One region of the Streptomyces sp. NBC_00210 genome, then DNA from elsewhere that is predicted to be linked to it. Evidence: riboswitches for the same ligand, from Rfam matches in the RefSeq annotation. Region 1 holds a riboswitch; each other region holds the start of a gene.
The links. A riboswitch is a leader RNA that binds a small molecule or an ion and turns the genes downstream of it on or off. The one in region 1 is predicted to bind thiamine pyrophosphate.
Positions count from the first base shown of each region.

Region 2: another riboswitch for thiamine pyrophosphate. It lies ahead of OG729_RS10975 (thiamine ABC transporter substrate binding subunit); the one in region 1 lies ahead of thiC (phosphomethylpyrimidine synthase ThiC).
Region 3: another riboswitch for thiamine pyrophosphate. It lies ahead of thiO (glycine oxidase ThiO); the one in region 1 lies ahead of thiC (phosphomethylpyrimidine synthase ThiC).

Region 1 is NZ_CP108120.1:4,382,842-4,389,450, forward strand. It holds gene OG729_RS19830 (cupin domain-containing protein) at 1-19, shown strand, start outside; gene OG729_RS19835 (DUF5326 family protein) at 148-360, shown strand; partial or broken gene OG729_RS19840 (helix-turn-helix domain-containing protein) at 552-803, shown strand; gene OG729_RS19845 (SsgA family sporulation/cell division regulator) at 1,029-1,463, shown strand; gene OG729_RS19850 (YibE/F family protein) at 1,513-2,838, opposite strand; TPP riboswitch at 2,910-3,044, shown strand; gene thiC (phosphomethylpyrimidine synthase ThiC) at 3,037-4,821, shown strand; gene OG729_RS19860 (hypothetical protein) at 5,016-5,846, opposite strand; gene OG729_RS19865 (metallophosphoesterase) at 5,994-6,609, opposite strand, start outside.
Region 2 is NZ_CP108120.1:2,462,178-2,468,786, forward strand. It holds gene OG729_RS10960 (hypothetical protein) at 1-236, shown strand, start outside; gene OG729_RS10965 (ABC transporter ATP-binding protein) at 291-1,307, opposite strand; gene OG729_RS10970 (ABC transporter permease) at 1,308-2,921, opposite strand; gene OG729_RS10975 (thiamine ABC transporter substrate binding subunit) at 2,984-4,078, opposite strand; TPP riboswitch at 4,158-4,268, opposite strand; gene rlmN (23S rRNA (adenine(2503)-C(2))-methyltransferase RlmN) at 4,297-5,403, opposite strand; gene OG729_RS10985 (phosphatidate cytidylyltransferase) at 5,484-6,593, opposite strand; gene frr (ribosome recycling factor) at 6,593-6,609, opposite strand, start outside.
Region 3 is NZ_CP108120.1:6,461,792-6,468,400, forward strand. It holds gene pknB (Stk1 family PASTA domain-containing Ser/Thr kinase) at 1-1,904, opposite strand, end outside; gene OG729_RS29195 (thiazole synthase) at 2,155-2,949, opposite strand; gene thiS (sulfur carrier protein ThiS) at 2,956-3,156, opposite strand; gene thiO (glycine oxidase ThiO) at 3,153-4,325, opposite strand; TPP riboswitch at 4,323-4,434, opposite strand; gene OG729_RS29210 (NAD(P)/FAD-dependent oxidoreductase) at 4,543-5,766, shown strand; gene OG729_RS29215 (Rv2175c family DNA-binding protein) at 5,834-6,199, shown strand; gene thiE (thiamine phosphate synthase) at 6,324-6,609, shown strand, end outside.

The DNA.
Region 1 (6,609 bases):
CTCTCCGCCTGAGAGCTGACCGGGAGCCCCGCCGTTCCCTAGGGGTTCAGTCAGGGGAGATCAAGGGCTCGCGGGTCCCCGCGCACCACCCCCTCCCGCCTAGCATCGAGGGCAGGAACCCAGCGAAACGAGGTAAGGGAAATGGCTGTGCGGGAAGTATTCACGGGGATGCCGTGGTGGGTGAAGTGGGTCGCCGTGCCCGTCATCGCCCTTGTCGTATTCGGCGGGCTGATCGCGAGCGTTGTCGGCTTCGTGATCGGGCTGCTCTTCAAGGCTCTGGTGTTCGTCGCTCTTGTCGGCGGACTCATCTTTGTCGTACGGAAGTTCATGTCGTCATCGAGCTCGAGCAGCGACTGGTAGCCCGCGCCCGGACGGGCGTTAGCCCGGCCGGGGGAACGCTCCTGCAAACCCCCGGTCCCGCACAGGGGCGGCCCATACAGTGACAATCCGCTGCCGCCCCTGGGAAATCTGCCTCTTGGGAAAATCGTGCGGCGGCCCTCGGGGGCGGCCCCCGCGGGCGAGTTGCCCGTCACCATGCCTGGGGGTGCCCTATGGCCACGGCTACGGCTACGAATGTTCCTTCCCCAACCCTGATCGGTTCAGTGCAGCGGGCGCTGAGGCTGCTGGAGGCCGCGGGCTCGCATCCCGACGGAGCCCCCGCAAAACAGCTGGCCCGCGAGGCGGGGCTCCCGCTTCCCACCGCGTACCACCTGCTGCGCACCCTGACACACGAGGACTATCTGCGCCGTGAGAAGGGCGTGTTCGTCCTCGGCGACGCGGTCGGGCGGCTCGCCTCGGGCGGCTCTCTCCACAATCCGGAATGACCACATCTCGCCATCGATGAGCTGTGCAAAGCCATGGAGAGGCTGCTCAACTCCCTTGTGTTCTCTATCAGTATCTGAAAAATCACTCCTTGTGATCACTTAGCGCTTACTGGACGATTGCGTCAAGAGGGCCATGGCGGATCATTCCTGGCCGTTTTGAGCCGAGTTATGTGTTCAGTGCTTGATCCAATGTGGGGTTACAAGATGCGCCAGTCGGTCCAGGCCGAGGTCCTGATGAACTTCCTTGTCTCCGAGGAGCTCTCATTCCGGATCCCGGTGGAGCTCCGGTACGAGACGGGGGATCCGTTCGCGGTGCGGATGACCTTCCATCTGCCCGGGGACGCCCCGGTGACCTGGGCCTTCGGCCGGGAGTTGCTGCTCGACGGGATCAACGGGCCGAGCGGGGACGGTGATGTGCGCATCACGCCGACCGGGCCCGAGGGGCTTTCCGATGTCGTCATCCAGCTCCAGGTCGGTTGCGACCGGGCGCGGTTCCGGGTGGGCGTGGCGCCGCTCGTGGCTTTCCTCGACCGCACCGACAAGCTGGTGCCACTGGGGCAGGAGCGTACGTTCGGTGACTTCGAGGTCAGTCTCGAAGATGCGCTGGGGCGCATCCTCGCCGAGGAGAACGCCGGCTGAGCCCACCGCCCGTCTGCTTGGTCCCGTGCCACATCGCGTGCTCGGTGGGCTACCTCTTGCGGCGACGGCCGCTGCCGCCCCGCACCGGCGATCTGCCGGCCTTCGCAGACGCCCCCGGCCGGTCGGCGGAGACCACCAGCCCCGCGAGCGCGGTGGTCACCGGCACCGAGGCGACCAGGCCGATCGACCCCACCAGCATCCGTACGATCTCCTCCGCCACCAGTTCACTGTTGGCCACCGTCCCCACGCTGCTCTGCGCGATCGAGAAGAGCAGCAGCAGCGGCAACGCCGCGCCCGCGTAAGCCAGTACGAGCGTGTTGACGACGGAGGCGATGTGGTCCTGGCCGATCCGCATACCGGCCCGGTAGAGCCTTCGCGGGCCCATGTCCGGGTCCGCCTGGTGCAGTTCCCACACCGCCGAGGTCTGGGTCACCGTCACGTCGTCGAGCACGCCGAGCGAGCCGATGATGACGCCGGCGAGCAGCAGACCGCTCATGTCGATGTTCGGGTACAGGCCGTGGATCAGGCCGGTGTTGTCGTCGGTGTTGCCGGTCAGGCTCGCCCAGCCGATGAAGAGCGAGCCGAGCAGTCCGGTCAGCAGCAGCGAGACCAGTGTGCCGAGGACCGCGACCGAGGTGCGCGCGCTGAGACCGTGGCACAAATAGAGCGCGATCAGCATGATCGCGCCGCCTCCGACCACCGCGACGATCAGTGGATTGGAGCCCTGCAGGATAGCGGGCAGGATGAACAGCGTCAGGACGGCGAAGGAGGCCGCGAGCGCGATCAGAGCCATCACGCCGCGCATCCGTCCCACCACCACCACCGCGAGGGCGAAGATCCCGGCCAGTACCGTAATCGGGAACTTCCGGTTCACATCGGTCACGGAGTACTGCAGATCGCGGGGCGCGTCGGGGGCGTACGCCACCACCACGCCCTGGCCCTCGCTCAACTGCCGTGATGCGTCGGGCTGGATGATCTCGCTGAAGGTGCGGCCCTTGTCCTTGCCGGTGGTGACCTCGATCGTCGCCTTCTTGCAGCTGCCCTTCTGGGAATTGACCGCCTCACGTCCCTCGGGCGTGGATGTGTCACCGGTCGGCGGGACCGCGACGTTCACGTCCTTGCAGTTGACCTTCTCGACCTGCGTGACCTTGCCCTGCTGGGTCTGCCGGTCGAAGCCGACGCCCGTGCGCTCATGGCCGGGGGCGCCGCCCGGCCAGAGCACGACCAGGCCCACGACGACCGCGGCGGCGAAAGGAATCAGCACCGCGGCAATGACCTTGCGGAGGTGTAGCGAGACGGGCGCGGCGGGCCCATGGCTGTGGGAATGGCCATGGGACTCGGGCTGCTGCGGCGATGAGGTCGGCGGCGTTGTCACCGACCGATCATCGCAAGAACGAGAGGACCCCTCTGTTCAGCACGCCAGAAATGGCGCTAGCGTGGTGGCACCTTTGCACACGCGGGAGCTCGGAGCACCGGGCTGAGAGGGCGCTGACCTCCGTACGAGACGTACGGAAGCCGCTGCGTCGACCGCCGAACCTGTTACCGGGTAATGCCGGCGTAGGGAGTAGGTCTCATGACCGTTCAGGATGCACGCACGCCTGCCACCAGCCAGGACGAGCGCAAGCCGGGCTGGCACAAGGGGTACGTCGAGGGCTCGCGCCCCGACCTCCGGGTGCCGGTCCGCCAGGTGCACCTCACCAACGGCAAGGACGTGACGCTGTACGACACGTCCGGTCCGTACACCGACCCGAGCGTCGAGACCGACGTCCGCCGCGGTCTGGCGCCGCTGCGGGAGAACTGGATCATCGGCCGCGGCGACACCGAGGAGTACGCGGGCCGACCGGTCCGCCCCGAGGACGACGGGATCAAGCACACCTCGCCGCGCGGCGGTCTGCGCAACCTCGACGCGGTCTTCCCCGGCCGCCCGCGGCAGCCCCGCCGGGGCCGCGCCGGAGTGGCGGTGACGCAGCTCGCGTACGCCCGACGTGGCGAGATCACGCCGGAGATGGAGTACGTCGCGATCCGCGAGAACGTCGCCCCCGAGGTCGTACGTGAGGAGATCGCGGCAGGCCGTGCGGTCCTGCCCGCCAACGTCAACCACCCGGAGATCGAGCCGATGATCATCGGCAAGAGGTTCCTGGTGAAGGTCAATGCCAACATCGGCAACTCCGCGGTCACCTCCTCCATCGAGGAGGAGGTGGAGAAGATGACCTGGGCGACCCGCTGGGGCGCGGACACCGTCATGGACCTCTCCACCGGCCGCAACATCCACACCACCCGCGAGTGGGTGCTGCGCAACTCCCCCGTGCCGATCGGCACCGTGCCGCTCTACCAGGCGCTGGAGAAGGTCGACGGCAAGGCCGAGGAGCTGACCTGGGAGATCTACAAGGACACGGTCATCGAGCAGGCCGAGCAGGGCGTGGACTACATGACGGTCCACGCGGGCGTGCGGCTGCCGTACGTCCCGCTGACTGCCAACCGCAAGACCGGCATCGTCTCGCGCGGCGGCTCGATCATGGCGGCCTGGTGCCTGGCGCACCACAAGGAGTCGTTCCTGTACGAGAACTTCGAGGAGCTCTGCGAGATCCTCGCCTCGTACGACGTGACGTACTCCCTCGGTGACGGACTGCGGCCCGGCTCGATCGCGGACGCCAACGACGAGGCGCAGTTCGCTGAGTTGCGCACGCTCGGGGAACTCAACACGATCGCCAAGCGTTTCAATGTGCAGACGATGATCGAAGGCCCCGGTCACGTCCCGATGCACAAGATCAAGGAGAACATCGACCTCCAGCAGGAGATCTGCGAGGAGGCCCCCTTCTATACGCTCGGCCCGCTCACCACGGACGTGGCCCCGGCGTATGACCACATCACCTCCGGCATCGGGGCGGCCATGATCGCCTGGTGGGGCACGGCGATGCTCTGCTACGTGACGCCCAAGGAGCACCTGGGCCTGCCCAACCGCGACGACGTGAAGACCGGCGTCATCACCTACAAGATCGCGGCACATGCCGCCGACCTCGCCAAGGGTCACCCGGGCGCGCAGGAGTGGGACGACGCGCTGTCCGACGCGCGCTTCGAGTTCCGGTGGGAGGACCAGTTCAACCTGGCCCTCGACCCGGACACGGCACGGGAGTTCCACGACGAGACGCTGCCGGCCGAGCCGGCGAAGACCGCGCACTTCTGCTCGATGTGCGGCCCGAAGTTCTGCAGCATGAAGATTAGCCAAAGCATCACAGAGCAGTTTGGCGGTACTGCGGCTGCGGGAGCGACGGCCGAGGAGGTCGCTGAGGGGATGCTCCGGAAGTCGAAGGAGTTCGCCGAGGCGGGGAACCGGGTGTATCTGCCGCTGGCGGACTGAGGCTCACGTGCAGACGGCCCGCGCCTCCGTGGTCCTCAGGCCAAGTTGGAGGCGCGGACCGCCTGGACATCGTCGACGTAGTGGGAGAGCTCTGACCCTCGGGTGGTGGGGCCAGTGCTCAGTGGTGATCAACTGACCTTGGGGAGTGACCTCCCGGCGCGGAGTGGTCTTCGGCCCCGAGCGCCGGCCGGGGGTCACTCCGGCTGGTGCTCGGGGCCGCCGAAGTCCGGGCTGGTGAAGTCCGGGCTGGTGAAAGTGGGCCGCTGTCCCGCCGTCGAGCCCTCGTTCGGGCTGGAGTAGTCCGGGCCGCTGTAGCCGACCTTCGGGATACGGCTCACATGGCGCGGTGGAGCCGACGAGGTCGGGTCGGCGCTGGGGTCCGCCAGCGCGGCCCGCAGGAAGGGAAGGAGTCCACGCTCAAGCAGGGCGTGCCGCCAGGCCTCCTTGGCACGGGACACCTCGTCGGGCAGCTCGCCCGTCGACTCCTCGGCCGGGACCTGCGTAGCGCCGTTGCGCAGAGCCGTCAGCAGCAGCGCGATCGCTGCGAACAGAATGGCGACAGCCGTCAGAGCCCCGAAGAACCAGCCCGCGGAGACCAGGGTCTCGGCGAAGGACGGCGCGGGGCTGAGCATCTTCAGTATGTAGCCGACCAGAAGGAAGATCAGCGCGGCCGTCCCCGCGAGCACGGGGGCCAGCACGGCTATGACGGCGGTGAATCCCGCGCCGCGCTCGGAGTCCTCGTCCTCCCCGGCTGGGGCCAGCACGGAGTTGCGCACGGAGTCGGCGGCCGTCGGCGCCCGCATCTCCTCGCGGATCTTTATGTAGTGCTCGTACTCGGCAGCGGCGGCGGTGGTGATCAGTGCCGTCGCGTTGAGGGCCATCGTGCGTAGTTGTTCGGCGTTCAGTCGCTGTCCCACGGCAGCGAGATCCGGACGGTCATGGGCGTTGCGCAGCGCGTCGTCGAGGATGCGCTCGTACTCGGCGCGGTCCTCGGTCAGCAGGTGCGGAGCGCTGTTCATGTGCATCCCCCGATGCTCCGTAGGGCCGGATCGCCCGCATCGATCGGGCAGTTGGGCAGAAACGGAGGAGAGCCTGCTACGGATAAGCCGATGGTAGAGCGGTTACGGCACGGGGTGACAGGGGGTTTCAGTAAATCGCCTGCCGGGCTCGGTTCAGTTGGGCAGCGGAAGTTGGACGACAAGGAGCTTTCCGGCCATGGTCACGCCACCGTCCATGGCGATCGCAAGCCCGTCCGCGTACACGTGCGGGCCCTCGACGACCGGACGCTCGCCGTCCTCGCCGTCCTCGGTGCCGACCTCGCCGAGGAGATACGGAATCGGGCTGTGGCCGTGCACGATGCGGCGGCCGCCGTAGGCGCCGAGCAGTTCACGTACGGCCTCCGGCCCCGCCTCGTCGCGGAAGGCGAAGCGCTTGGTGAACTTGCGGAACAGGTCCCAGCACTCGTCGGCGTCATTGCGGGTGAGGATCTCGTGCACGTTGTCGTTCACGTCCTCGATGCTGGAGCCGTACTCCAGATAGGCGGTCGTGTCGGAGTGCATCAGCAGATGCTCGTCCTCCTCGATCACCGCGTCCAGCCGCGCCATCCACTGGAGGTGGACCTCCTGCAGCCGGTCCATGTCGGACTTCTGGCCGCCGTTGAGCAGCCAGGCGGCCTGGAAGGTGGCGGTGCCGGCGCCGGAGTTGACCGGGGTGTCGCCGAACCGCTTGGCGCCGAGCAGCAGCAGCTCGTGGTTGCCCATCAGCGCCTTGCAGTAACCGCCGGCGGCC
Region 2 (6,609 bases), 1.9 Mb from region 1:
TCGACGACTCGGTCACCGAGGCGGACATCGTGGCGTTCTTCAGGGGTGGGACGAGCATCCCGCCGTTCGACTTCGCGGGTGCGCTCGGCACTCCGCCGCTCTCGCCGGGACGGGAGGTGACGTTGCGGATGCCGATGCGCTCGGGGCGGTACGCCGTCGTCAGCTGGGTGCGCAGTCTGGTCGACGCCCAGCCCCTGACCGCGCACGGCCAGCTGCTCATCGTCACTGTTCCCTGACTGTTGACTGTTCCCTTTACTGTTGACTGCTCCCCGACTCTTGCCTGAAGCGGGTCAGTCGAGCACCACCACGTCGTCGGCGGCGAAGGTCACCCCGACCAGCGCACCTTCCAGCGGCGCGTCACGCAGGGAGCACTCCGCCTCCAGCGGCGGTCCGTCGGCAGGCCGCAGCCGTACGGCGACGTGGTTGCCCCGGAACGTAAGCCCTTCGACCGTGCAGGGCAGCCCCTCCGCGGCGTCGCCGACCCGTACGCCCGCGGGCCTGACCAGCACCTTGCACTCGCCCTGCCGCGCATCGTCCGGCACCGGGATCTTGCCCCACACCGTGTCCGCCGCGGCGCCGCTCACCGTCGCCGCCACCACATTGTCGAAGCCGAGGAAGCGCGCCACGAATGCCGAGGCGGGCCGTTGCCAGACATCGAGCGGTGTGCCCGCCTGGGCGATCCGGCCGTCGCGCATGACGACCACCCGGTCGGCGAGCGCGAAGGCCTCGCCCTGGTCGTGGGTGACGGCGAGGACGGTGGTGCCCAACCGTCCGAAGAGCTCGCGCAGTTCGACGACGAGGCGTTCGCGCAGCCCTCGGTCCAGCTGGCCGAGCGGCTCGTCCAGCATCAGCAGCCGGGGCTCGGGCGCCAGCGCCCTGGCCAGCGCAACCCGCTGCTGCTCGCCGCCGGAGAGCGAGGCCACGGCCCGGCGCTGCGCGCCGGGCAGCCCGACGAGCTCCAGCAACTCGGCCACGCGGTCGGCCTGTTCGCGTCGGCCCATGCCGCGCATACGGAGTCCGAAGGCCACATTTCCGCCCACGTCGCGCTGCGGGAAGAGCTGGTGGTCCTGGAACATCAGGCCCACTCCGCGCCGGTGCACGCTCACTCCCGCCTGGTCGGCGCCGCCGAGCAGCACCCGGCCGCCGTCCAGGCGCTGCAGTCCGGCGACGGCGCGCAGCAGCGTGGACTTGCCGCTGCCGCTGGGTCCCAGCACGCACACGATCTCGTGGTCGGCGACCTCCAGATCCACCGCGTCGAGCGCCGCCCTTGCCCCGAACCGTACGGTCGCGTCCTGCAGCATCAGCATTTAGAACTCCCCTGAACGGTCGGGCCGGATACGTTCGAGCAGCAGCAGCGCGGCCGCGCAGACGACCATCAGGATGGTCGAAAGGGCCATCGCCTGACCGTAGTTGAGCTCACCGGGACGGCCGAGCAGACGGGCCACGGCGACCGGCAGCGTCGGATTGTCGGGCCTGGCGATGAAGACGGTCGCGCCGAACTCGCCCAGCGACACGGCGAAGGCGAAGCCCGCTGCGACCAGCAGCGCCCGTCGCACCATCGGCAGGTCGACCTCCCGCCACACCCGTAGCGGAGACGCGCCGAGGACCGCCGCGGCCTCGCGCAGCCGTTCGTCGACCGCCCGCAGGACGGGCAGCATCGTGCGTACGACGAAGGGGACGCCGACCAGCGCCTGGGCGAGCGGCACCAGGATCCACGAGGCCCGCAGATCGAGCGGCGGCTTGTCGAGAGTGATCAGAAAGCCGAAGCCGACGGTCACGGCGGACACCCCGAGCGGCAGCATCAGCAGTGCGTCGAAGCCGCGCACCAGCCGCCCGGCCTTCCGCGTGAGCGCGGCCGCGGCGAGTCCGCCGACGGCCAGCGCGATGCCGGTCGCGACCAGTGCGTACTCCAGCGAGTTCGCCACGGCCTCGATGGGCGGTACGAGGAACGTGCCGCCGCTCGCATCACTGGAAGTGAGCGCCCGGAAGTAGCCGAAGCCGTAGCCGCCGGGCCCGTCGAGCGAGCGCTCGACCAGGACGCCGAGCGGTACGAGCACCAGCAGCAGGATCGTGGCGAGTACCCCGCCGAGCAGCGCCCACTGGCCCGCGCCCCGCGGCCGCCGCGCGGTCCCCGCCGGGTCCACCAGCTTCAGCGCGCTCTCCCGCCGCCGCACCGTCCACGCGTGCACGGCGAGGATGGCTCCGACCGCGGCGAACTGCAGCAGGGAGAGCACGGCCGCCGTGGACAGATCCAGCAGTTGGGCGGTCTGACGGTAGATCTCCACCTCGAGCGTGGCGAAGGTCGGCCCGCCGAGGATCTGTACGACGCCGAAGGAGGTGAAGGTGAAGAGGAAGACCATCAGCGCGGCAGCGGCGACGGCGGGCCCGAGCGCCGGCAGCGTCACCCTTCGCCAGGCGGCGAAGCGCCCGGCTCCGAGCACCCGGGCGGCCTCCTCCTGCCGCGGGTCGAGCTGCGACCACAGACCGCCCACGGTCCGTACGACCACTGCGTAGTTGAAGAAGACGTGCGCGAGCAGAATCGCCCACACCGTGGTGTCGAGCCTGATGCCCCACAGCTCGTCGAGCAGCCCGCCGCGTCCGAGGAGCGCCAGGAACGCCGTGCCGACGACGACGGTCGGCAGCACGAACGGAACGGTGACCACCGCGCGCAGCAGCCGCTTGAAGGGAAAGTCGAGGCGGGCGAAGACATACGCGCCGGGCAGCGCGATCACCATGGTGATCGCCGTCGAGGCGAGCGCCTGCCAGGTGGTGAACCACAGCACGTGCTGGATGTCGGCGCGGCCTATCACCTCGCCGATCCGCCCGAACTGCCACACTCCGTCGATCTGGAGGCCGCGGCCGACGATCGCGCTGACGGGATAGGCGAAGAAGACCGCGAAGAACGCGACGGGCACGACCATCAGCCCGAGCCGCGCCGCGTTCCCGCGGAGCGCGCCCGGCGCGCTCCCGCGGACGGACTTCGTTACTTCACTACGAGCGAGGACCATGACTGGACCCACTGCTCACGGTTCTTGGCGATCTTGTCGGGAGCGACGGTCTCCGGCTTGTCGACGACCGCGCCGAACTTGGTGAACAGCTCGGGCACCTTCGCCCCCTTCACCACCGGGTTGACGAACATGTTGAGCGGCATGTCCTCCTGGAACTGCTTGGAGATCAGGAAGTCCAGGAGTGCCTTGCCGCCCTCCTCGTTCTTGGCGCCCTTGAGGAGACCGGCGAACTCTGTCTGGCGGAAGCAGGTTCCGGTCGAGACGCCGGTGGGCGCCTGGGCCGGCTGCGGCTTGGCGAAGAGCACCTCGGCGGGCGGGCTGGATGCGTACGAGACGACCAGCGGCCGGTCCGCCTTGGCCTTCTTGCCGCCCGCCGAGCCGGAGAACTCCTCGTTGTACGCCTGCTCCCAGCCGTCGACGACCTTGACGCCGTTGGCCTTCAGCTTCTTCCAGTAGTCCTGCCAGCCGTCCTCGCCGTACTTGCCGACCGAGCCGAGCAGGAAGCCGAGACCGGGCGAGGAGGTCGCGACATTCTCCGTGACCAGCAGGTTCTTGTACTCGGGCTTGATCAGGTCGTCGAAGGACTGCGGCGGGGCCAGCTTCTTGTCCGCGAAGTACTTCTTGTCGTAGTTGACGCAGATGTCGCCGGTGTCGACAGGCGTAACGCGGTGCTTGTCCTTGTCGAGCTGCACCTCGTCGGGCACCTGGGCCAGGCCCTTGGCCTCGTAGGGCGTGAACAAGCCGTTGTCGAGGGCGCGCGAGAGCAGGGTGTTGTCGACGCCGAAGAAGACATCGCCCTGCGGAGAGCCCTTGGTGAGGATCTCCTTGTTCAGGGCGGCGCCCGCGTCACCGCTCTTGAGGACCTTGACCGTGTAGCCGGTCTCCTTGGTGAACTGCTTCAGCACGGACGCGGAGGCGACGAACGAGTCATGACTGACCAGCGTCACGGTCTTCTGCTTCGGGCGGTCGGACGCGGAGCCCTTGGGCTGCTCGCTGCCGCAGGCCGCGAGCGTACTGACGCCCAGGGCCGCGGCGAGCGCCGTGACCGTGATCTTCTTGGTGGTGCTCACTGAGATTCCTCCTGGAGATGACCAGGAAGAGACGCGGCCCTGCCCGGTCCTGAGGCAGGATCCGGGCAGGGCGCAACAGCTTGAGTAACGACCGAACTTCCTACCCAGAATGACCTGGGCAAGGTTCAGAGGGTCTGCGGTGTGACTGGCACCGCACTCTCAGCGCTGTGGCGCTCCCCTGTCGGAATATGCAGATGTTTCGAGGCCAGGTTACAAGGTCAGCGCTCGGAGGCGGCCAGCTGTCCGCACGCTCCGTCGATCTCCTGGCCACGGGTGTCCCGTACGGTCACGGGCACACCGTGGGCCGCGATGGCCTCCACGAACGCCTTCTCGTCCTCGGGACGGGATGCCGTCCACTTCGAACCGGGCGTCGGGTTGAGCGGGATCAGGTTCACATGGACCCGCCTGCCCTTGAGCATGCGTCCCAGCAGATCGCCCCGCCATGCCTGATCGTTGATATCCCTGATCAGCGCGTACTCGATGGAGACACGGCGGCCCGACTTCTCCGCGTACTCCCAGGCGGCGTCCAGCACCTCCCGCACCTTCCAGCGCGTGTTGACCGGGACCAGGGTGTCGCGCAGCTCGTCGTCCGGCGCGTGCAGCGAGACGGCGAGACGGCATTTGAAGCCCTCGTCGGCGAAGCGCAGCATCGCGGGCACGAGGCCGACGGTGGAGACGGTGATCCCGCGCTGCGAGAGCCCGAGGCCGTCGGGCTCGGGGTCGGTGAGCCGGCGGACCGCGCCGACGACCCGCTTGTAGTTGGCGAGCGGCTCGCCCATGCCCATGAAGACGATGTTGGACAGCCGCGCGGGGCCTCCCGGAACCTCGCCGTCGCGCAGGGCGCGCATGCCGTCGACGATCTGGTGCACAATCTCGGCGGTCGAAAGATTGCGGTCGAGCCCGGCCTGCCCGGTGGCACAGAAGGGACAGTTCATCCCGCAGCCGGCCTGCGACGAGATGCACATGGTCACCCGGTCCGGGTAACGCATCAGCACGGACTCGACGAGGGTGCCGTCGTGCAGGCGCCACAGGGTCTTGCGGGTGGTGTCGTCGTCGCACGAGATGTGCCGTACGACGGACATCAGATCGGGCAGCAGCTCAGTGGCGAGCTTCTCGCGCGCGGTGGCGGGGATGTCGGTCCACTGGGCGGGGTCGTGGGCGTACCGCGCGAAGTAGTGCTGCGAGAGCTGCTTGGCGCGGAACGGCTTCTCGCCGATCGCGGCGACGGCGTCCTTGCGCTCGGCGGGTGTGAGGTCGGCGAGGTGCCGCGGCGGCTTTTTGGCTCCGCGGGGCGCGACGAAAGTGAGTTCTCCGGGCTTGGGCATGGTCCTACCAGTGTCGCAGAGATACGAAGAGGGGCCGGCCGCCCTGTGGACAACCAGCCCCTGACGCATAAACGCGCAGGTCAGCCGCCGCCTACGAAGATCACCATCAGCAGCCATACGACCGGAGCCGTGGGCAGCAGCGAGTCCAGCCGGTCCATGATGCCGCCATGCCCCGGCAGCAGCGTGCCCATGTCCTTGATGCCCAGGTCCCGCTTGATCATCGACTCGCCCAAGTCGCCCAGTGTGGCGCTGACCGCGACCGCGAGGCCGAGCAGCAGGCCCTGCCACCAGGTGCCGTCGTCGATGACGAACTGCATGCACAGCGCGCCCGCCACCATCGCGAACGCCACGGCGCCGAGCAGACCCTCCCTGGTCTTCCCCGGACTGATGCGCGGAGCCAGCTTGTGCTTCCCGAAGCGCCAGCCGACGGCGTACGCACCCGTGTCACTGACCACCGTCAGCACCAGGAAGGTGAGCACCCGCTGCGGCCCGTCGTCCGCGGTGAGCATCATCGCGACGAACGTCGCCAGGAAGGGAACGTAGAACGCGGCGAAGACGCCCGCCGTGACGTCCTTGAGATAGCCCTCGGGGGGCTCCGTCATCCGCCAGACCAGCACCGCGAGCGCCGTGAGCGCCATTGCGACCCAGGCGCCGTCCGCACCGCGCACATACCCGGCCACCACCATCGCCGCGCCGCCGACCGCGAGCGGCACCAGCGGGGCCTTGATCTGTTTGCGCTCCTCGAGCCGCGAGGTGAGTTCCCACAGGCCGACCACGACGGCGACCGCTATCACGCCGACGAACACGGCCTTGACGACGAAGAGGGACGCCACGATCACCACGCCGAGCCCGACGCCGACCCCTATGGCCGCGCGCAGATCACGGCCCGCCCGCTTCTTCTGCGGCGGCTCGGACGCCGGCGGCGGGGTGGGCATGGGCTCCTGCGGAATCTCGTCGCGGAACAGGGGGCCACTCAGCCGAGCGGCCCCCCGGTCGCGATCGCTGCTCTGGTCGCGGTCGTTACGGTCTTCGGCGTCTCTACCTGCGTCGGGAAAGTCCGGCACGATGGGCATGGGCCGAGTCTGCTGTGCGTCATGCTCATCGTATGCGGGACCCGCCGGGGCAGGCCCCTGGTCGGGCGGCCCCCAGTAACCGGCTCTCGGCGGGGCCCCCCAGGAAGAGTCGTTCATCAGACCTCGAGCAGCT
Region 3 (6,609 bases), 2.1 Mb from region 1:
TGGCTCTCCACGGTGTCGCCGAGGAAGGGGAAGCTCTTCTCCACCTTGACCTCGAAGCCCGCGGACTTCAGCTTGTCGGTGGCCTCGTCCGCCTTCATGCCGACGACATCGGGAACCTCCACCATGCGCGGGCCCTTGGAGACCGTGAGCGTGATGGTGTCGCCGCGGGCCAGCTGGGCACCCTCGGTCGCGGACTGCTCGGCGATGGTGCCCGCCTCCTCGGGGGAGTTGATCTGCTCGGAGGCGACCTTGACCTTGAAGCCGGCGCCTTCGAGCTTGCTGGTGGCATCCTCCACCGACTCGCCGGTCACATCCGGGACATCGACCGGGGCGCCCCGGCTGACGACGAGGGCGACCGCGGAGTCGGGGCTGCGTCCGGTACCGGCCGCAGGGTCCGTACTGATCACCGAGCCCTGCTCGATCTCGTCGCTGAAGGACTTGGTGATCACACCCGGTGCCAGGCCGACCTTCCGCAGCTGCTGCTCGGCCTTCTTGAGCGGCATGTTCTCGACGTCGGGAACCCTGACGATCTCCGGGCCGCGCGAGACGATGAGCGTCACGGAGTCGTTGCCGCGGATGCGCTGATTGATCGCGGGGACGCTATTGATCACCGTGCCGCGCTCGACCGTCTCGCTGAAGTCGTACCGCACATTCTTCACGCCGAGTCCGGCGCTCTTCAGCTGCTGCCTGGCGTCCTTCTCGGTCTTGCCGATGAGGGCCGGTACGCGGGTGAACTGACCCGAGTTGATGTACCAGACGCCGGCGCCCACGCCGAGCACGAGCAGGACGGCGACCAGCATCGCGAGCATGCCGCGCCGCGGGACGCCCAGGAGGCGGGGCGGCTCGGGCTGGTGCGGCGGCTGCGGGGGCGGCATCACCAGCCGGGCGGTGTGGTCCACCGGTGGTTCCTCGCGGGAGATCAACCGCGGGATGACATCCGTACGGTCCTCGGACGAGGAGGGGACCTTGCCCGCGCTCTCGCCGGTCGTCCCGCTCTGCGCCGGGTGCTCGGCCGGAACTTCGGTACGCGCACGCGGCGGCACCATGTCCAGCTGCTCGTCGCCGAGCGCCGCACGGGCCTCGCGGACCTGCGCCAGCAGCGCCACCGCGTCGTGCGGACGGACCTCGGGGTTGCGGGCGGTGGCAACCGCGACCAGCTCGTCGAGCTCGACGGCGAGTCCGGGGAACTGCGCGGAGGGCGCCGGCATGGCCTCGTTCAGATGCTGGAAGAGCACCTGGGCGGGGGTGTCCCCGGCGTGCGGCTTGGCACCGGTCAGCATCTCGTAGAGGACGACCCCGCAGGCGTACACATCGGCGCGGGTGTCGGCCGTGCCGTGCTCGATCTGCTCGGGGGCGAGATAGGAGACCGTGCCCAGCACCGTGCCGGTGGTGTTGGTGACCGAGCCGACGGAACGTACGAGACCGAAGTCGGCGACCTTGACCCGGCCGTCGTCTCCTATCAGCACGTTCTCCGGTTTCATGTCCCGGTGGACGAACCCTGCCCGGTGCGCGGCGCCGAGGGCGGCCAGCACGGGCTCCAGGATGTCGAGCGCGGCGCGCGGCTGGAGCGCCCCACGCTCGCGCAGTACGTCGCGCAGGGTGCAGCCCGCGACGTACTCCATGGCGAGATAGACGTACGCACCCTCGGCGCCCTGGTCGAAGACCGCGACCACATTGGGGTGGGCGAGGCGCGCCACGGACTTGGCCTCGCGGATGAAGCGCTCCACGAAGGACGCGTCGGTGGCGAGGGCGGGGTGCATCACCTTGAGCGCGAGCACCCGGTCGAGTCGGGTGTCGACGGCCCGGTAGACCGTGGCCATACCGCCGACGGCGACGCGCGCGTCGACGCGGTAGCGGCCGTCGAGCACCTGCCCGACGAGGGGGTCCTTGAGGGTCGTATCCACGCGGGAGATTCTACGAGTCACCACGGACAGGCCAGACGCCCCGGGCGGGACCGGGGCCGTACTGCAGCCGAGCTGTGACAGCGGTGGCCTTTCCCGGGGGCTCCGCCCCCGGACCCGCCCCCTACGCCCTGCGGGCGTGGGGGGACCCTCAGCGCCTCAAACGCCGGCGGGGCTGAAAGTTCAGCCCGTCCGGCGTTTTGACGCGTGGGGGTCCTGGGCGGAGCCCCGGTTACGGAAACGGCCGCAGCGGTCAGAACGCCGGGCGTTCCGGGTCCAGGGCCGCGCGGCCCTCGTGCGGCGAGGACGCCTCCGCGAAGTGGCGGCGCGGAATGCGGCCCGCCCGGTACGCGAGGCGGCCCGCCTCCACCGCGTGCCGCATCGCCTCCGCCATCAGCACCGGTTCCTGCGCCCGGGTCACCGCCGACGCCAGCATCACCGCCGCGCAGCCCAGCTCCATCGCCAGCGCCGCGTCCGACGCGGTGCCCGCTCCCGCGTCCAGCACGACCGGCACGCGCGCGTGTTCGACGATCAGCTGGAAGTTGTGCGGATTGCGGATACCCAGACCGGAGCCGATCGGCGAGCCCAACGGCATGATCGCCGCACACCCCACGTCCTGAAGCTTCCGCGCCAGCACCGGATCGTCATTGGTGTACGGCAGCACCGTGAAGCCGTCGTCGACCAGCGTCTCGGCCGCGTCGAGCAGCTCGATCGGATCGGGCAGCAGGGTCCGTTCGTCCGCGACGACCTCCAGCTTGATCCAGTCCGTGCCGAGCGCCTCGCGCGCGAGGCGGGCGGTCAGCACGGCCTCGCCCGCGGTGAAGCAGCCCGCCGTATTGGGCAGGACCCGGATGTTCAGCTTCTCCAGGACGGACAGCACGGAGCCCTGGACAGTCGGGTCGAGGCGGCGCATCGCGACGGTGGTGAGCTCGGTGCCGCTCGCCACGAGGGAGCGTTCGAGCACGTCGAGGCTCGGTGCCCCGCCCGTACCCATGATCAGGCGGGAGTTGAGGACGGTGTCACCGATGGTGAGACGGTCGTCGGCCATGGTTGATCAGCCTCCCTGCACTGCGGTGAGGACCTCGACGCGGTCGCCGTCGCCGAGCAGCGTGCCCGACCACTCGCTGCGCGGGACGACCGCTTCGTTGACGGCGGCGGCGACCCCGGCGGGAGCGGCGGTGAGGGCCGTGACCAGGGTGTCCAGGGTGGTTCCGGCGGTGAGCTCGCGGGCCTCGCCGTTGACGGAGACGTTCATGCGGGCTGCTCCAGAGGTACGGGAGAGAAACGGCGCGGCGTGAAGGCGCGGGCCTCGTCCGGCAGCGCGCCGGTGACCAGCAGCTCGGCCAGCACATCGCCGGTGACGGGGGTCAGCAGCACCCCGTTGCGGTAGTGCCCGGTGGCCAGATGCAGACCGGGCAGCGCGGTCGGACCCAGCAGCGGGGCGTTGTCGGGGGAGGCGGGGCGCAGCCCCGCGCGGGTCTCGGTGAGCGGCAGCTCGGTGATGCCGGGCACCAGCTCGTGCGCGTCGCGCAGCAGCTCGTACACGCCGCCCGCGGTGACCGTGGTGTCCCAGCCGAGCTCCTCGCTGGTCGCGCCGACGACCAGCTCGCCGTTCTCGCGCGGCACCAGATAGACATTGCTGCCGCGCACCACGGCCCGCACGGTCCGGGAGAGGAAGGGCGCGTACGCGGGGGGCACGGTCAGCCGCAGGACCTGGCCCTTCACCGGCCGCACGGGAGGCAGTACGTCCGCCGGCAAGCCGCCGAGCCTGCCGCTCAGGCTGCCGCCCGCCAGGACGACCTGATCCGCGGTGAGCTCGTCGCCGTCGGTCAGTACGGCCCCGGCCGCCCGGTCCCGTACCACGGAGAGCCGCTCCGCCCAGCCGCGGTGGAAGATCACCCCGGCCCGTTCGCAGGCGGTGAGCAGCGCGGCCGCCAGTCGGCGCGGATCGATCTGGTGATCGCCGTCCACCCGCAGGCCCCCGCGTACGCCGGGTGCGAGCATCGGCTCGAGACGTCTGCATTCGCGGCCCGTCAGCCACTCCGACTGAAGGCCGGACTGGCGTTGCAGGGTGTGCAGTTCACGCAGATGCGCGCGGTCGTCGGCATCCAGCGCGACGGCGAGTGTCCCGCAGGCGCGGTACCCGAGGCGCTGCCCGCTCGCCTCCGCCAGCTCGGCGACGAATGCGGGATAGCGTCTGGCGGACTCCAGATTGAGACCGAGCAGCAGCTGCTCGCCGTAGTGCAGCTCGGTGACGGCGGCGAGCATGCCCGCGGCGACCTGCGCGGCGCCGCCGCCCGGCTCCGGATCGGCGACGGCGACCCGCAGTCCGCGCTGTGCCGCGCGCCAGGCCGTGACCAGGCCGATGATTCCGCCCCCGATGACGAGGACGTCTGAAGTGCGCGTTTCGGAAATACGCGACATGGGCGTCCAGCCCCTCCCTTCGCCGGCATGACCCGGATCAGGTTCGTACGGTCGGAGGCCGCCAGCCTCCCTCTCAGCCCGGTGCGTCCGGGCTCCCGCGAGTGCCTTACGGTCGCCACCCTAACCCCAGCCATCAGCTCGCAGTAAGGGAGTGCGGGGTGAGCGGCGTCGCGGATCCCGACTTCCTGACGGGTCGTCAGATCGTTAAGGTTGCAGGGTGAGCGAGCAGCAGCAGACAGCACAGGGCGGGCGCCGCGTGGTCGTCGTCGGCGCGGGAATGGCCGGCGTGCAGACCGCGGTGGCGCTGCGCGAGCAGGGCTTCACCGGACCGGTCACCCTGATCGGCGCCGAGCCCCACCAGCCGTACGACAGACCGCCGCTCTCCAAGGCGATCCTGCTCGGCAAGGCGGAGGGGTCGGCCTTCGAGGTCGACTTCGAGGCGCTCGACATCGAACTGCGGCTGGGCTGCGAGGTGACCGGCGTGCGCCCGGCCGCGCATGAACTGGACACCGAGGCGGGGCCCGTCCCGTACGACGTCCTGGTCATCGCCAGCGGTGCCGAGCCGATCACCCTGCCCGGCACCGAAGGCGTCCCCGGCGTCCATCTGCTGCGCACCCTCGACGACGCCGAGCGGCTGCGCCCCGTACTCGCGCAGCAGCACGACGTCGTGGTCGTCGGCGCAGGCTGGATCGGCGCGGAGTTCGCGACGGCGGCCCGGGAGGCGGGCTGCGCCGTGATCGTCGTCGAGGCCGCCGACCGCCCCCTCGCGGGCGCCCTGCCTGCCGAGATCACCGCCCCGATGGCCCACTGGTACGCGGAGTACGGCGCCGAACTGATCACCCACGCGCGCGTGGCCGACATCGAGCCGGGCACGGTGATCCTGGCGGACGGCCGCCTGCTCCCGGCCGGGGCGGTGGTCGTGGGCATCGGCGCGCGCCCCGCCACCGGCTGGCTCGCGGGCTCCGGCATCGGGCTCGGCCCGGACGGAGCAATCACCGCGGACGAGTATCTGCGCACCTCGCTGCCCGACGTGTACGCGGTGGGGGACTGCGCCTCCTTCCCGTCCGCCCGCTACGGCGAGCGGCTGCTCGTGCACCACTGGGACAACGCCCTGCAGGGGCCGCGCACGGTGGCCGCCAACGTCGTGGGCGAGGCCCCGCAGGTCTATGACCCGGTGCCGTATTTCTGGTCCGAGCAGTTCGGCCGCTTTGTGCAGTACGCGGGCCATCACACCGCCGCCGACACCATGGTGTGGCGGGGTGATCCGGCCGACGCCTCCTGGTCGGTGCTCTGGCTGCGCGAGGGTGCGCTGGTCGCGCTGCTCGCCGTGGGCAGGGCCCGTGACCTGGCGCAGGGGCGCAAGCTCATCCTGTCCGGCGCGCGGCTGGATCCGGACCTCGCGGCAGACCTGTCCGTCCCTCTGAAGGCGGCGGCTGTCTAGGGGGCAGCGAGCTGCCGCACGAGGGGTCCGGCTACCGACTGTCAGTCCGGGATGGCACGCTTGTCCTGTGACCGAGATTGACGCAAAAATCGATGCTCTCGTCCCCGCCTGGCTCCACCTTCCCGACATCGCGGAAATGCTCGATGTCGAGGTGACACGCGTACGGCAGCTGGTCAAGGAGGGCCAGCTGATCGCCGTGCGCCGCGGTGAGAACCGGGCGCTTCAGGTGCCTGCCGCCTTCATCGACGGCAACAAGGTGGTCAAGGGTCTCGCCGGGACCCTGACGCTCCTGAAGGACGACGGCTTCACCGACGAAGAGATGCTGGAGTGGCTCTTCACTCCCGACCCGACCCTGCCGGGCACGCCCGCGCAGGCGCTCAGCGAGAATCGCGGCACGGAGGTGAAGCGCCGTGCCCAGGCGCTCGCCGTCTGACATCCGGACTTCGTGATGCCACGTCCTGGCGTCACGGGGTCCTGAAGACAACACCACGCGGTGTGCGGGACGGGGGCCGAGCGTCCCTGCCCGCACACCGCCCACCCAACGGGGGGAAACACCCATGCCCACGGCTCGTGAGCTGCTGTCCGACGCCCGGCTCTATCTCTGCACGGACGCCCGGAAGAAGCAGGGTGACCTCGCGGAGTTCCTCGACGCCGTGCTCGCCTCCGGGGTCGACATCGTGCAGCTGCGCGACAAGGGCATGGAAGCGGCCGAGGAGCTCGAGCACCTCCAGGTCTTCGCGGACGCCTGCCGCCGGCACGGCAAGCTGCTCGCCGTGAACGACCGCGCGGACGTGGCCCACGCCATCGGCTCCGACGTGCTGCATCTGGGCCAGGGCGATCTGC